DNA from 3 places in the Brasilonema octagenarum UFV-OR1 genome. Region 2 is predicted to be linked to each of the others. Evidence: riboswitches for the same ligand, from Rfam matches in the RefSeq annotation. Region 2 holds a riboswitch; each other region holds the start of a gene.

Region 1 (4,246 bases), on a different contig from region 2:
TCTGGGTGTCCTTGCCAAATTTCTCTCCCTTGAGCGAAGGTGAAGCCAATTCCTTCATTACCAGTAATTGCTCGTGAATTCCACGGTTCAGCCACCATGTAGCCTTGCATCGCCCCAATTCTCATATTCACCACCATCTGTGGAGGCGGGACAATGATAATGCGAAATTCTTCATCAGGAGCAACTCCAGCGGCTGCTGCTAAGTAGCGGACAAAGTATTCATAAATAGCCGAACTCAGCACCACAGCCCAAACTCGTTTTTCAGCTGGTAATTTTTCAAAATAATTGCGAAAATCTCGTCCAAACTCTTCTAAATTGCCGTTATAGTCTCGCCAAGGACGCACCCCAGACTCCCACATTGCTTTATTCATCGTCATCGCATTACCATGACGGTGAATTGTCATCGCTGCACACAGGGGGGCATGACGTGCGCCTTCTGCACCAGTTCTGGCGTTGATCACTGCACCACTCACAACTGGTGAAGCATCAAGGCGTCCAAAAATAATACCATCACGAGACGTCGCCCAGCTTGCTTCACGGCTGAGGGTGACGTTTAAACCATACTTGCGGAAAAACCCTTTCTCCCAGGCTATAGCAAAGGGGGCGCAGTCATTCACCGGTACGTATCCCACTGTAATATTAGGTTTTTCTAGTGTCTTGGGATCTACGACTGGTTCCACCGCCGACGCCGCTTGTGACAGTCCTTTAGGGGCACGATTAGCATTAATGGCACAAGAAGAAAGTCCAGTTGCAAATGCTGTAGCGCCTAGCCCTGTGATAAAGTCTCGTCGCTTCCAGTTATTTGTGTTATCGTCGCTCATGAACAACCTCCTGCGGCGAAATGACTCAGAATATTAACTAGGGACAAAAGTTCTTGTTTGGACTGTCAGATATTTGATTCGTGTATACAAATAGCAGGTAGGCTGCTTGTTATACAGTCAGCTTGTTCTTGAAATTTTAAATAGCTTATCTGTCTGACCCCACACAATTCATTAGCTATTGAAAAAGGTCAGATTTCATCAAAGGTAATAATATGGTGGTGCGATAATGCAGTGGAACGCACCATATATAATCAATGACTGACCGCTGATGAAAACCTAATTTGAAGTTACCGGGCGACGAGTGACAAAAGCTTGTATTCTGCCTATGGCATAATCAAGCAACAGTCCTGTTAAGCCAATCACTAGAACAGCAAGAAAAACGGAATTGAGGTTCAAGCGACTCCACTCATCCCAGACAAAAAAGCCAATTCCAACACCACCTGTGAGCATTTCTACTGCAACGATAACTAACCAGGCAATGCCTATACTAATTCGTAAACCTGTAAAAATGTATGGTAAACTTGCAGGCCAAATGATTTTTGTAATTCTTCGCCAAGCGGGCATTTCTAGAACTCGTGCTACATCTATATAGTCTTTGGAAACACTGGAAACTCCCAAAGCAGTGTTAATAATTGTTGGCCACAGAGAAGTAATGAAAATCACAAAGATTGCCGATGGATCTGCCAAATTAAAGATTGCTAGAGCAATAGGAAGCCATGCTAGAGGTGATACTGGCTTGAAGATTTGGATAACGGGATTGAGAATCATCATTGCCGTTCTTGACATCCCGATGAGAAAACCAACAGGAATAGCTACTAAAGCACCTAGAGTAAAACCTAATAAAACCCGACGAATACTCGCGATTAATAGCCAGCCAATACCTAAGTTACCTGGTCCTCTTTGAAAAAATGGGTTCAGGATGTAATCTAAATTTGCTGCTAATGCTTCAGGTGGCGTGGGCATTAACTCATGATTGGCAAGGGCAATAATCCACCAGACAACAATAACGCCCAAAAAACCAACCAAAGGTAGCAAGAAAGCGTCCCGTACAATAACGGGTTTAGCGCGTTTCCAAGCTGTTCGACTAGCAACCGCCAAAATGGCAGCTACGTTTAGTTGTAACACCATTGATGACCTCAACAGACTTCACGCAGGTACAATTAGTCCGAGCAGTACCAGCCAAGGATACTGATGAGATCACAACATTACAATCATGCTGTCTCTTCAGTCTCCTCTCATTGCCTACGAAGTTAGCTGACGGGCTAGGGTTGAGAGATACCCCTCTGATAGAAGGAAAAAACAACAAGTGAAAAGATACATCTACTGTTTGTTTCTTCTAGTAAGATACGCCCCATACTTTGGTTCCTCCGCTCCAACTTATGCAATGCAATTCATTGGATTAGGCTGACTTACTCTGATTTATGATAAATGTAACACCAGCAAACAATGGCGTCAAGCAACCCTAGGATATACTTTTTTTGGCTAGAAAACAAGTATTCTTAGAAAGGAAATTCATTTATTTTTAGATGAATAAAGATGATTTGGATATTATGTATTTTTATTTCTAATTATTACATCTTTTTAGTAAAGACAATGTAATACTCCTATGCTTAGGATGTAGATCATAGAATGATTTACTCTATTTGTATGTCTATCCACCCATAAGTGATGAAAGATTTTAGTCAATTGCTGCGGGATCAAACTCAGAGGATTATGAAACAATGGGTGGAAGCTGTTCGTCGGGATAAAAAGATTTTCAGCACCAATCATCTAAGCCGTACAGCTATTGAAAATCATCTTGATCATGTCCTCTTGGCTCTAGCAACTGTGCTTTCTCAATATCAAGATGATGAAGTTCAATCCCTAGTTCAAGCAAGTTTAGAGCATGGGATTCTTAGGGCTGAACAAGGTTTCGATGCAGCAGAAATTGCACTAGAGTATCGGCTTTTGCGTAACACCATATTTGTCACTTTAGAACCGGAATTCCTGAAAGCATCAGCAAAAGAAGTGATGCGAGCCGTGCATTTGATTGATATGGTGTTAGATGAAGCAATAGCCTATTGTTTCCAAAGTTACACAGAACAGCGATTAACAGAACTAGAGCAGCTGCACAATCAGTTAACCCTTAATAATCAGGAATTAACTCGCTTAGTGCGAGCAAATCAAGATAATTTATCGTATCTCGCGCACGAACTCAAAAACCCATTAACTTCGATTATTGGTTACTCAGATTTGTTTTTGCGCTTACAACGCCAAAAATCAGAGGAAAAAAATTCCTTTAGCCATCTAGAACATATTGACCGCGTGTTACGCAGTGGGAGACAATTAATTCACCTGATTAACGATGCACTGGAGATTTCTCGCTATGATGCAGGGCAGATGAAACTCGAACCAGAACCAACTCAGGTGTATGAATTAATTATAAATGTCTACGAAATGCTGGAGCCTTTGGCTACTCAAAAAAAATTACAAATTGTTATTGATTGCAACCGTGCTCCTGACGAAGTTGTAACAGACCCGTTACGATTACAGCAAATTGTAACAAATCTTGTTAGTAATGCGATTCGCTACACAGAGTCAGGAACGGTAAAAATCAAGTGTGAAACTTTAGACATTAGCAAGTGGAGTGTTGCAGTTTCAGATACTGGAATTGGAATTGAGCCAGAAGATCAAGTACAGATTTTTCAACCTTACTTTCGCATTGGTTCTGGTAGTAAATCCTTCCTTCCCAATAGTACCGGCTTGGGCTTGGCAATCGTTTCACGGCTGATAAAACTGTTGCAAGGTGAAATTAGCTTAGTCTCCCAAATAGGAGTAGGTTCTACTTTCACTGTGACTTTACCGTTAAAAGTAGAAGTGTGAGGTGTATATCTGACATTTACTTTGATTTTTCTAGCCTAGCTAGCGCGTTCTCAGCTGCAGCCTTCTCAGCATCTTTCTTACTGCGCCCTTTACCTTGTCCATACTCTTTCTCTCCCACAACTACTTTAGCTACAAACTCTGGAGCATGAGAAGAACCACCTACTTGAACTGTGACATACTTGGGTGGTATTTGAGTGATATTGCGTTGCACCCATTCTTGAAAGCGATTTTTAGAGTCTACATTTGAGCGAAACTCCACAATACTCTCAGGAACAGAGTCAAACAACGGTTCCACAACAGCACGTACTGCTTCACTATCATAATTGTTGTCTAAGTAGTAAGCGGCGATGACTGCTTCAAAAGTACTGCTGAGTAAATTAGGATTTTGGTAACCTCCTTCTAAAGTTGCACCTTTACCTAACCGCATTCTGCGATCTAAACCAACCTCAATTGCAAATTTTGCTAGTTGCTTTTCATCAACCAGTGCAGAACGCCGACGAGTTAACTCATCTTCTCCCTTTTCTGGGTAACGACGATAAAGGTATTCGCCACTTAAATAAGTC
Region 2 (4,246 bases):
ATAGACTCCATGCAGTATTTGATGTCCATAACCAATAACTTGACCTATCTGCCCTGTGATTTGATGCTGTGCGTAATCTCCAATGTTCAGCATATTAATAACTCCCTGACGTGAAAGGTTTAGTGACTTGTTTTTTTACTGTTTCTGCACGTTAGGTGCGATTTGGTGCAGCATGATGCAAAATCGCTCTCTTTATTAGTGCTGCGTTTTTAGCGCTAAGTCCGGATTATTTTCGAGCTTGCACTTGGTAACACCAGTCGCCACCTTACGAAAAACTCCGCAACACTATCAAATCGGTAGAAATTAAGCTGCAATTTGAGGTTTGCTCTCTATTGAGGGCATGGTTTGAGCTAGTAGATGTGTGTAGATTTGAGTCAGGCGGGATGCGACACTATACCAACTAAACGCAATCTCTACTCGTTGTCTACCAGCTTCACCTAATTGATCTCGCCAATTTGGGTTGAGCAAAATCCGGTCAATAGCAGTAGCAAAAGCGACTTCATCTTTAGGGGGAACGAGTAACCCAGTCACTTCAGGTACGACTGTAAATTGCAGCCCCCCAACATCACTAGCCACGACTGGAGTCTGACTAGCCATTGCTTCTATTGCAACTAAACCAAAAGGTTCGTAGTGACTAGGTACAACACAAACATCTGCGGCTGCATAGTAGGAGGGGATAACAGCCTCATCTAGGCGACCTGGAAAGGTTGTACAGTTTTCCAATCCGAGTTCTGCGACAATGCTTGCGATGCGATCGCGCTCGATCCCATCACTATGACCTGGACGATAACCACCTCCAATAACAAGTTGCAGGTTAGCATGATCCCGCAAACTAGACTTTGCAACGGCTCGTACTAATGTCTCGATCCCCTTACGTTGGTCAAAGCGACCGACATAGAGGATCATCTTAACATCAGGTGCAATTCCTAACTCTTGCCGTGCTGCAGACCTTTGAATCAACCCAAACTTATCGACATCAGTTCCGCAAGGAATGACTTCGATTTTCCCTTTGGTGGAAACGAGTCTTCGCATATGTTGCTGTTCTTGAGGACTAGTTGCAACAACTCGATCCACGGTTTCTAGACAGGCTTTTTCAACGGCTATTCGCTTACTAGCAATTGCTGGAATATCAGAAATCGCACTGTACTTGACTGTTCCTAAAGAGTGGTAAGTATGCAACTGAATCAACGGCTGTTGTTTTTTGAGTTCCATACCCACCCACGAGGACAACCAGTAGTTAGTATGAATCAAACGGTACTGAAATCCTTGCTCCCGCTGGAATGTCTGAAACTCTGCAATAAATTCTGGTAGATGCTCGAATAAGTGATCTCGCCCTATAAACTCAGTAGGTCCAGTCTTCAATCGGATCGTGCGACATAATGGCCCATGCTGCACAATCGTAGCCTGCTCAGGACTACTTTGGCGGGTGAACATATCCACCTGCCAACCTTGTTCCGCAAGGGCATAACCTACTTGACGCACATAGACATTTTGTCCTCCAGCCTCTTCCTGTCCAATTTCTGCAGCAGGATCTCCATCAACAGAAATCAGAGCAATGCGATGTTTTCTGGTCGGTAACATAGTTAAACTTCACCATATAACAATTTTTCCTGCCTCAACAGACTGGAAGAAAAGGTAATATGGTCTTTTCCTCATAGTCAAGGGCAGGTACAACGAAGCGCACAGATACCAGCCAAGGACACTGACGAGAACAATGCATTACTCATAAGAATGCGGCTCGTTCAGTCTCCTCTCAATGCCGACGAAGTTAGCTGACGGGCTAGGACTGAGAGATGTCCCTCTCACAGAACAGAAGAAAGAAAAAAAAAGACAGGAGAAAAAACTGGAGTAATTTTTGTCTTAATTCATTCTTCATTTTTCATTCTTCGCTCTCCTATGAGATTAGCCCCAAACTTGGTTCCTCCGCTCCAGGCTTACCCCGATGTAACAAAATGTTTTGGGCAATCCGTGGATTAGGCAGACTCATGTAAATTTGTTAAGAATTGTAGCTGTAAACGTGACTTAAGTCAACCTCTTTGTGAAATTAACTTCTGCTAACTACAAGCAATCATGTGCTCTCATGATGTTCCATTGCAAGTGTATGCAAACACTTAACAGCATTATCTGGCGGTATCGCCAAGTGAAAACATTAAGTTGATATTGGGTTTCAGCGTAATATTGCGTTCTTAGTATAAACGTTATCTCCGATTATATATTCACTGTAGAAAAAAAGCAGGCATGAAACATAAGTTAATAATACGATATATTTTTTTATCAATAGAAACTTCATGTATCATTTGTGGGCAAAGATCTCTGAACACCATCTTATGAAAAGACAGTTACAAAGCACCCAGAATTTGATAACCCGCGACTTGAGTTATTCGCACACGACTTCGACAAGATAACTTTATAGGTTGGAAACCCAATTTCTCGATGAAACCGGGTTCCTAACTACCTTCACTGACGAGCAGCAATTTTTCTTTTTAATACAGAAATACGTTCTTGCGCTCCTGGGTGACTACTCAAAAAGCTTGGTGCAGAACGCTGGTTCACCAATTTGCTCAAAAATGCAGGCATAGCATTAGGGTTATAACCTGCTCGTTCGAGATATCGCAGTCCTTTATCATCAGCATTATATTCAGCTTGACGGCTGTTGGGTAGATCTACAGCAAGCTTATAAGCTGCAGCAGCGACGGTGCTGCGATCTAATCCAGCCAGTGAGGCTGCGCCTTGAGCGAGTTGCGCTTGTTTTAGCTTAGCCACTAAGTCGTCGTTGCAAATGTGACCTATTTCGTGACCGATAACCGCTGCTAACTGGTCTTCATTATCCGCCGCATTAATCAATCCAGTGTGGACGTAAACATAACCACCTGTGGTTGCAAAAGCATTAATGCTTCGGTCTTGAACGACAGAAAATTTAAAAGGAGTTTGAGAACAATCACTAGCTTTAGCTAACCGTTGACCTATTCGACTAACATTAGCGTTGGTACTGAGTCTGTAATTACTGCGTACCTGTTGATCAATTTCGCGACCTAACCCGACTTTTTGCTCTGTTGACAGGTTGGAAAGCTGCAGAAGCTGAGCGCCATTAAAAAGTAACTGACCCCAGGAAATAGCATTAGCTGGTGTGAAAGGAGATAGTCCCACTCCTAAAGTAATCCCCAAACCAGCAAGAAAGAGGGCAAGGCTTTTACGCAATTTAGAAAAGCGAGAAAGCATCATAATCATAATCAAAAGTCAGAAATTTACAGTCCAAAAGCTTATTTATTGTTTTAGTTAAATGCAACAACTTTAATATCAGGTGTATTCAAACTGTCAATTATTTGCTAAAACTTTTTAGTCCTTTTTGCTAGATTTAGCTGTTATTCTTCTTTAACTAAAATATAGACTAACAATTCGAGCCAGGAAGACACCACTAGGGAGGAATTTTATTTGTTAACTAACAGACTATTGATATAATTAATAAATTTTTTTTTGTCTTCTCTCCAAAGATGTATTTATGATGAAAGCCAGCTTGGACGTCCAACGACTAGAAGTTTATCTACCCGTAGGGCAGTTAGATCAAGCAGCCGACATCCTGAACACCAACGTTGATTTACTGGTTTTTGCCACAGTGTTGATAACTTTGAGTATCCGTCAGTTCCGACGATAGTAGGGATGAGTTGTCTACTGCTGTGTTATTTGCGAAATTTCGACAATCGGGACTAAAGCTTTTGCTTTAGTCCTTTTGTCTTCTTTTTCTCTTCAATCTTTCCACAAAGCGATACCACCCAATAAACCAGTGATATTGGGGATGATCTTCACATTTGATGGTAATTTGATATCTACTTTTTTCGCTTCACCACCACCGATATACAGATAATCGTAATTGAACAGATGTTCCAGAGATGCGATCGCTCTTTCTAAGCGCCTGTTCCATTTCTTTTCACCTACCTTTTCCAAGGTAGCACGTCCTAGCTGTTGCTCGTAAGTTTCTCCTTTACGAAACTCATGATGTCCCATTTCTAAATTCGGCACGAGTTTACCATCTACAAATAAGGCCGAACCAAAGCCTGTACCCAAGGTAATCACCAATTCCACACCTTTTCCGGAAATTGACCCCAAACCTTGCATATCGGCATCATTTATCACCCGTACAGGTTTGTCCAAACGCTTTGACAATGCTGTAGCTAAATCAAACCCGATCCAATCTGGATCTAAGTTCACGGCTGTTTGCGTCACTCCATTGCGCACAACACCAGGAAAA
Region 3 (4,246 bases), on a different contig from region 2:
ACGGCGCTGCCTCCTTCTGGCTCTTGACTCCTGAGTTCTTTTGTTAAAATAGTCTCGGTTTTTGAGAGATCTACCAGTGGTTTAAACAAATCCCTGTTACCTTTGGAAAAGTAACCGGATTCAATCTGGTCAATCGCTTGTTTAAGTTGAGGATTACTGTTGTAATAATCCCACGGATGGTAGCCTTGAGCTTTCATTTGTGAAACTTGCTGTGCCGTCAGTCCAAAGAGGAAGAAATTTTCGTGTCCGACGCGATCGCCCCAAAGGGGCGATTGCGAATTTCAATATTCGCCCCATCCAGTGTACCAATCGTCAATGTGCCATTCATCGCAAAGTTCATTTTATATCAAATCCGTTTGTATCAGAATTATTTCTCCCTCTTCTCTCTCTGCGTTCTCTGCGCCTCTGCGGTTTTTTAATGATTCAGATGTTACCGGATTTAATATTACTCGTGCCAGAAGCTTCTTTACCAGCAGTCGAGATTTGTTCCGAAACATCAGCCGCTGGATATATTCGCTGTGCTAATGCCACATTGTAGTTTGCTAGAAAAACCACTTTAAGGCGAGACCCAAGGTAGTGTTAAGCTGTTTTCAATCAAACCTGATGAGTGATGGAGATGGAGCGATTTTGTAATATTTTTATATTTTCTAATTTCTTAAGCTTTTTCCTCAACCTTGGATGTTGGCAAGTACTTTTGTAATACCTCCCCAACCAACAAAAAGAAGATTCCACTCAGAATTCCTATTCCCATGATGTTCAATTCAACGCTACCAAATCCTCCTAGAATATCAGGACTTATAAGTGTTATAATGAGTAATGAAAAAGCCGAAAAACTACTTATTGTTAAAGACAGCTTTACGCTTTGTTTGGAGAAGTTATAGCGTTCCGTTTGAGCGATTAAATAAGCAACAAAAGGAGCAAACACCGCTCCTACATATGCTGCATAAAAATACACAATCAGATTAACAATCTCCCCACCTTTCAAAGCAACGGCAAGACTAAACAGAGCATTTGCAGCAGTGACGAGTAGCCGACTCCAAACAGATGCAGGCAGAATATTGAAGTCCAAAATTGTCTTGGTTTGCACTCGCAAAATACTGCTGCCAATACCCAGCGCTGGAACCAGTAAAGACATAATCATCAGTATACCTAAAGGCTTGTCGGTGCCACCGCCAACCCAAGCTAGGATAAATGGGAGAGCTTGTTTACCATCAATACCAGCAGGCAAAATTCCTGCGTTCTGTGCTGCGACAACAACTGTTGAAGGTAAAAAAGCAAGCAGTAGTAGCAAAATTGCAGCTATTGTACACCCTCGATACAGGCTGTTTTCATCTTTTGCTTGGACAAGAAACTGCTGATACTTCATATCTATAGGTACCAGCAGAATTGTAGACAATGAGACGCCCACTATAGTTGGCAAACTCATATGCTTGAGTGAGCTAGCAAATTCTATGGGCGATCGCACATAATCACCAAAAGCGTGTAACACCCACAGTCCATAAAGCAAAGCCAAAAAGTTCAGAATCAGTAACCCGCGGAATATCCAGCCTGCTTTTTATATTGGGAGTAAAGAAATGATTGCAAACAGGATAGCCAAAACAACCATCGTCGGGAGAGTGGGTATTCCGAAAACCTTGAGAATAAAAGCTCCAGAAATCAACTGAACGGCTTCAATACCAATCAGCGATAACCACGACATCAGGCTGACAAAAACTTTTACCCCATCTCCGTAGGCAGAACCTAGCAATGTCCAAATTGGCTCTGTTCGCTTCCAGTAAAATTTTGCCAGTCCTAAAAGAGCTATTGTACCAAAGCCAAGGGAGACAGTATAGAGACTGCCAGCAGCCCCTAAAGTTAGTGATTTCTCAGCGGTTCCTAAAACAAACCCCAAACCGTAATGCGCGGATACTAGCAAGGCTGCTAGCGAGAAGGTGTCGAGTCTGCGCTCTAAAGCCATATTGGCATCTGCTCCACAAATTTTTTTTAAATTTCCCCGTGAATTTTTACTGGCTCGTGGCTAGACTTCATTAACTCGTAGAGATCATAAGCATATAAATCTTCCTGACTTGGCTCATCAGTCTGACTTGTTGCCACAATTGGGTCATTGTATGCTTTCGTTCTACCAATCAGTAAAAGTTTTTTTCCGGCACACTCTCCAATTAATCTGAACTGATGGTCGGGAAAAAAGTTGACTTCATCTGTATATAACGTATGATTTTTGATCGGCATATTTTCTCCTCAATTCTTATAAAAGGTGCGACTGGTTAAAATTAATTCTCAACCTTTAGTTGGGAAAGATGCTGATTCTTCGTAGTCAAGGGAATTGCTAGTAGAGATGCACACAATTACTTAAATTTTTGACTTTTGAATTCACAAAAGATACAGGCTCTTCCCTAAAGGAAATCAACAGATATATGTTTACACTGCCAGTAATGAAAGGCAATGTTAGCAAGGAGAACCTGGGGACAACAGCTTGGAATCAGCAGATGCCATAGGTACTCGTTCCAATGCCGACGGAGTTAGCTGACGGGCTAAGACTGGAAGGTGTCTCTCCATTCAAGATTCGCCCCAATACATTGGTTCCTCCGCTTCTAACCCAGAGTTGAAGTTTTTCAGCAACTAGACTGGATTGAATTAGGCAAGTTTTACCCATACATTCACTAAAACTATACTGAAACGTCCAAAGAGTCAATCCATCTTAACTTCCCACATCAGGACGAGTGCTATTTAACAACTTATCTGGTTAATATTTACGGTGAATTGTATTAATAATGCTCTGATGGTGGATGCTTCAGTAATTGGTGAGGAAACGTATATGAGTAAAACCTCATATCTTTACAAATTATACCCAAGAATAAAAAGATTGCTCAGGTGCTGAAATACCTATTTTTTAGGGATACTGCAAGCGCCATGACTGCCATACTTGTCAAGCTTAAAAATTAGCAACAGCCTTAATTGGCTGTTACTAGTTAGGAAAAATCATATGATTGACCAAATTGTAAACCAAACTTTAATCAACTTGCACCATATAGCAATCCGTGCAGGAGTTGTGAAATTACTCGTTGAGGTAGGGAACGCTCTGCACAGGCTATGCCAACACAAATGAAATAGGACTGCCATAGCAGACTTTCAAGCTAAAAAACTTCCGTAGCCGCCGCCTGAGGGCAAAGCGGATGCTGTGCGAACGGCGATCGCCCTTGGCGGCTCCCTTTGGGAGCATCGCACAGTATTGAGCTATGTAACACCTTTGGTTGTGATGGCTTTACGAAGTTTAACCATTGTTTAGTTAAACACATAAAACACGGGTCAGCTACCAACTTTATAGAATTATAAGCTTTCCACAGATGTTTTAGTTTTGTCAGAGAGGATGCCTACACAGTTCGTTCCACACAAATGCTCTCGTAAGCTTATTAACTTCCCACCTCAGGATGAGTGCTATTTAACAACTTATCTGGTTAAGATTTACGATGAATTGTATTAATCATGCTTTTATGATGGATGCTTCGGTAATTGGTGAACAAGTCATTGCTACAAACTTAAAGCAGTTTCTTTTGGTACTTGCAGTTTCTTTAGGGGTGGCGACAATATCACAGATATTTAGCTGGTTTCGGCAAATACCTTACACTTTACTTTTAGTCATTGTAGGCTTAGGGTTAGCTTTTGCCGATGTTCGTTTAGTGGATCTTTCTCCAGAATTAATTTTGTTTATTTTTCTACCACCATTACTTTTTGAAGCAGCATGGAATTTAAAATGGTCGAATTTAAAGCGGGATTTGTTGCCAATTACTCTTTATGCAGTTATTGGGGTTGTGATTTCAATAGTGGGGATGGCAATAGGTTTAAATAAATTTGCAGGAATCTCACTCACAACGGCTTTACTCATCGGGGCTAGTCTTTGTGCCACGGATCCAGTTTCAGTCACTGCTTTATTTCGGGAATTGGGCGTTCCTAGTCGTTTGACAACATTAATTGAAGGTGAAAGCTTGTTCAATGATGGCATGGCAGTTGTTGCTTTTAGTTTTTTAGTGCAACTGCCTTTAGGAACAGCTGAATTAGAATTAAAACCAATTGTGGTAGAACTTTTTACAGTTGTTGGTATTGGTATGGCGGTTGGAGGACTCATTGGTTTTGGGATCTCTTACCTCACCCAACGTTTCGATTTACCACTTGTGGAACAGTCTTTAACTTTAGTTTCTACCTATGCAACATATCTTATTGTTGAGGAGTTAGGTGGATCTGGAGTCAT

What was found. Region 2 has a riboswitch for cyclic di-AMP ahead of AC5590_RS24405 (glycosyltransferase). Riboswitches for the same ligand answer to the same signal wherever they lie in the genome.
Region 1: it holds a riboswitch for cyclic di-AMP, as region 2 does, so the genes downstream of both, ntrB (nitrate ABC transporter permease) here and AC5590_RS24405 (glycosyltransferase) in region 2, are expected to answer to the same signal.
Region 3: it holds a riboswitch for cyclic di-AMP, as region 2 does, so the genes downstream of both, AC5590_RS26685 (hypothetical protein) here and AC5590_RS24405 (glycosyltransferase) in region 2, are expected to answer to the same signal.

The regions. Positions count from the first base shown of each region.
Region 1 is NZ_CAWPKW010000249.1:19,602-23,847, forward strand. Features, by position in the region: gene AC5590_RS20160 (ABC transporter substrate-binding protein) at 1-821, opposite strand, end outside; gene ntrB (nitrate ABC transporter permease) at 1,098-1,949, opposite strand; cyclic di-AMP (ydaO/yuaA leader) riboswitch at 2,046-2,237, opposite strand; gene AC5590_RS20170 (sensor histidine kinase) at 2,490-3,683, shown strand; gene rnc (ribonuclease III) at 3,700-4,246, opposite strand, start outside.
Region 2 is NZ_CAWPKW010000284.1:9,348-13,593, forward strand. Features, by position in the region: gene AC5590_RS24400 (hypothetical protein) at 1-93, opposite strand, end outside; gene AC5590_RS24405 (glycosyltransferase) at 304-1,581, opposite strand; cyclic di-AMP (ydaO/yuaA leader) riboswitch at 1,743-1,974, opposite strand; gene AC5590_RS24410 (M48 family metallopeptidase) at 2,458-3,222, opposite strand; gene AC5590_RS24415 (hypothetical protein) at 3,500-3,652, shown strand; gene AC5590_RS24420 (ROK family protein) at 3,745-4,246, opposite strand, start outside.
Region 3 is NZ_CAWPKW010000304.1:78-4,323, forward strand. Features, by position in the region: partial or broken gene AC5590_RS26665 (glycogen/starch/alpha-glucan phosphorylase) at 1-197, opposite strand, end outside; partial or broken gene AC5590_RS26670 (glycogen/starch/alpha-glucan phosphorylase) at 439-561, opposite strand; gene AC5590_RS26675 (hypothetical protein) at 656-1,513, opposite strand; gene AC5590_RS26680 (SLC5/6 family protein) at 1,556-1,957, opposite strand; gene AC5590_RS26685 (hypothetical protein) at 1,984-2,229, opposite strand; cyclic di-AMP (ydaO/yuaA leader) riboswitch at 2,494-2,628, opposite strand; gene AC5590_RS26690 (hypothetical protein) at 3,135-3,296, opposite strand; gene AC5590_RS26695 (cation:proton antiporter) at 3,492-4,246, shown strand, end outside.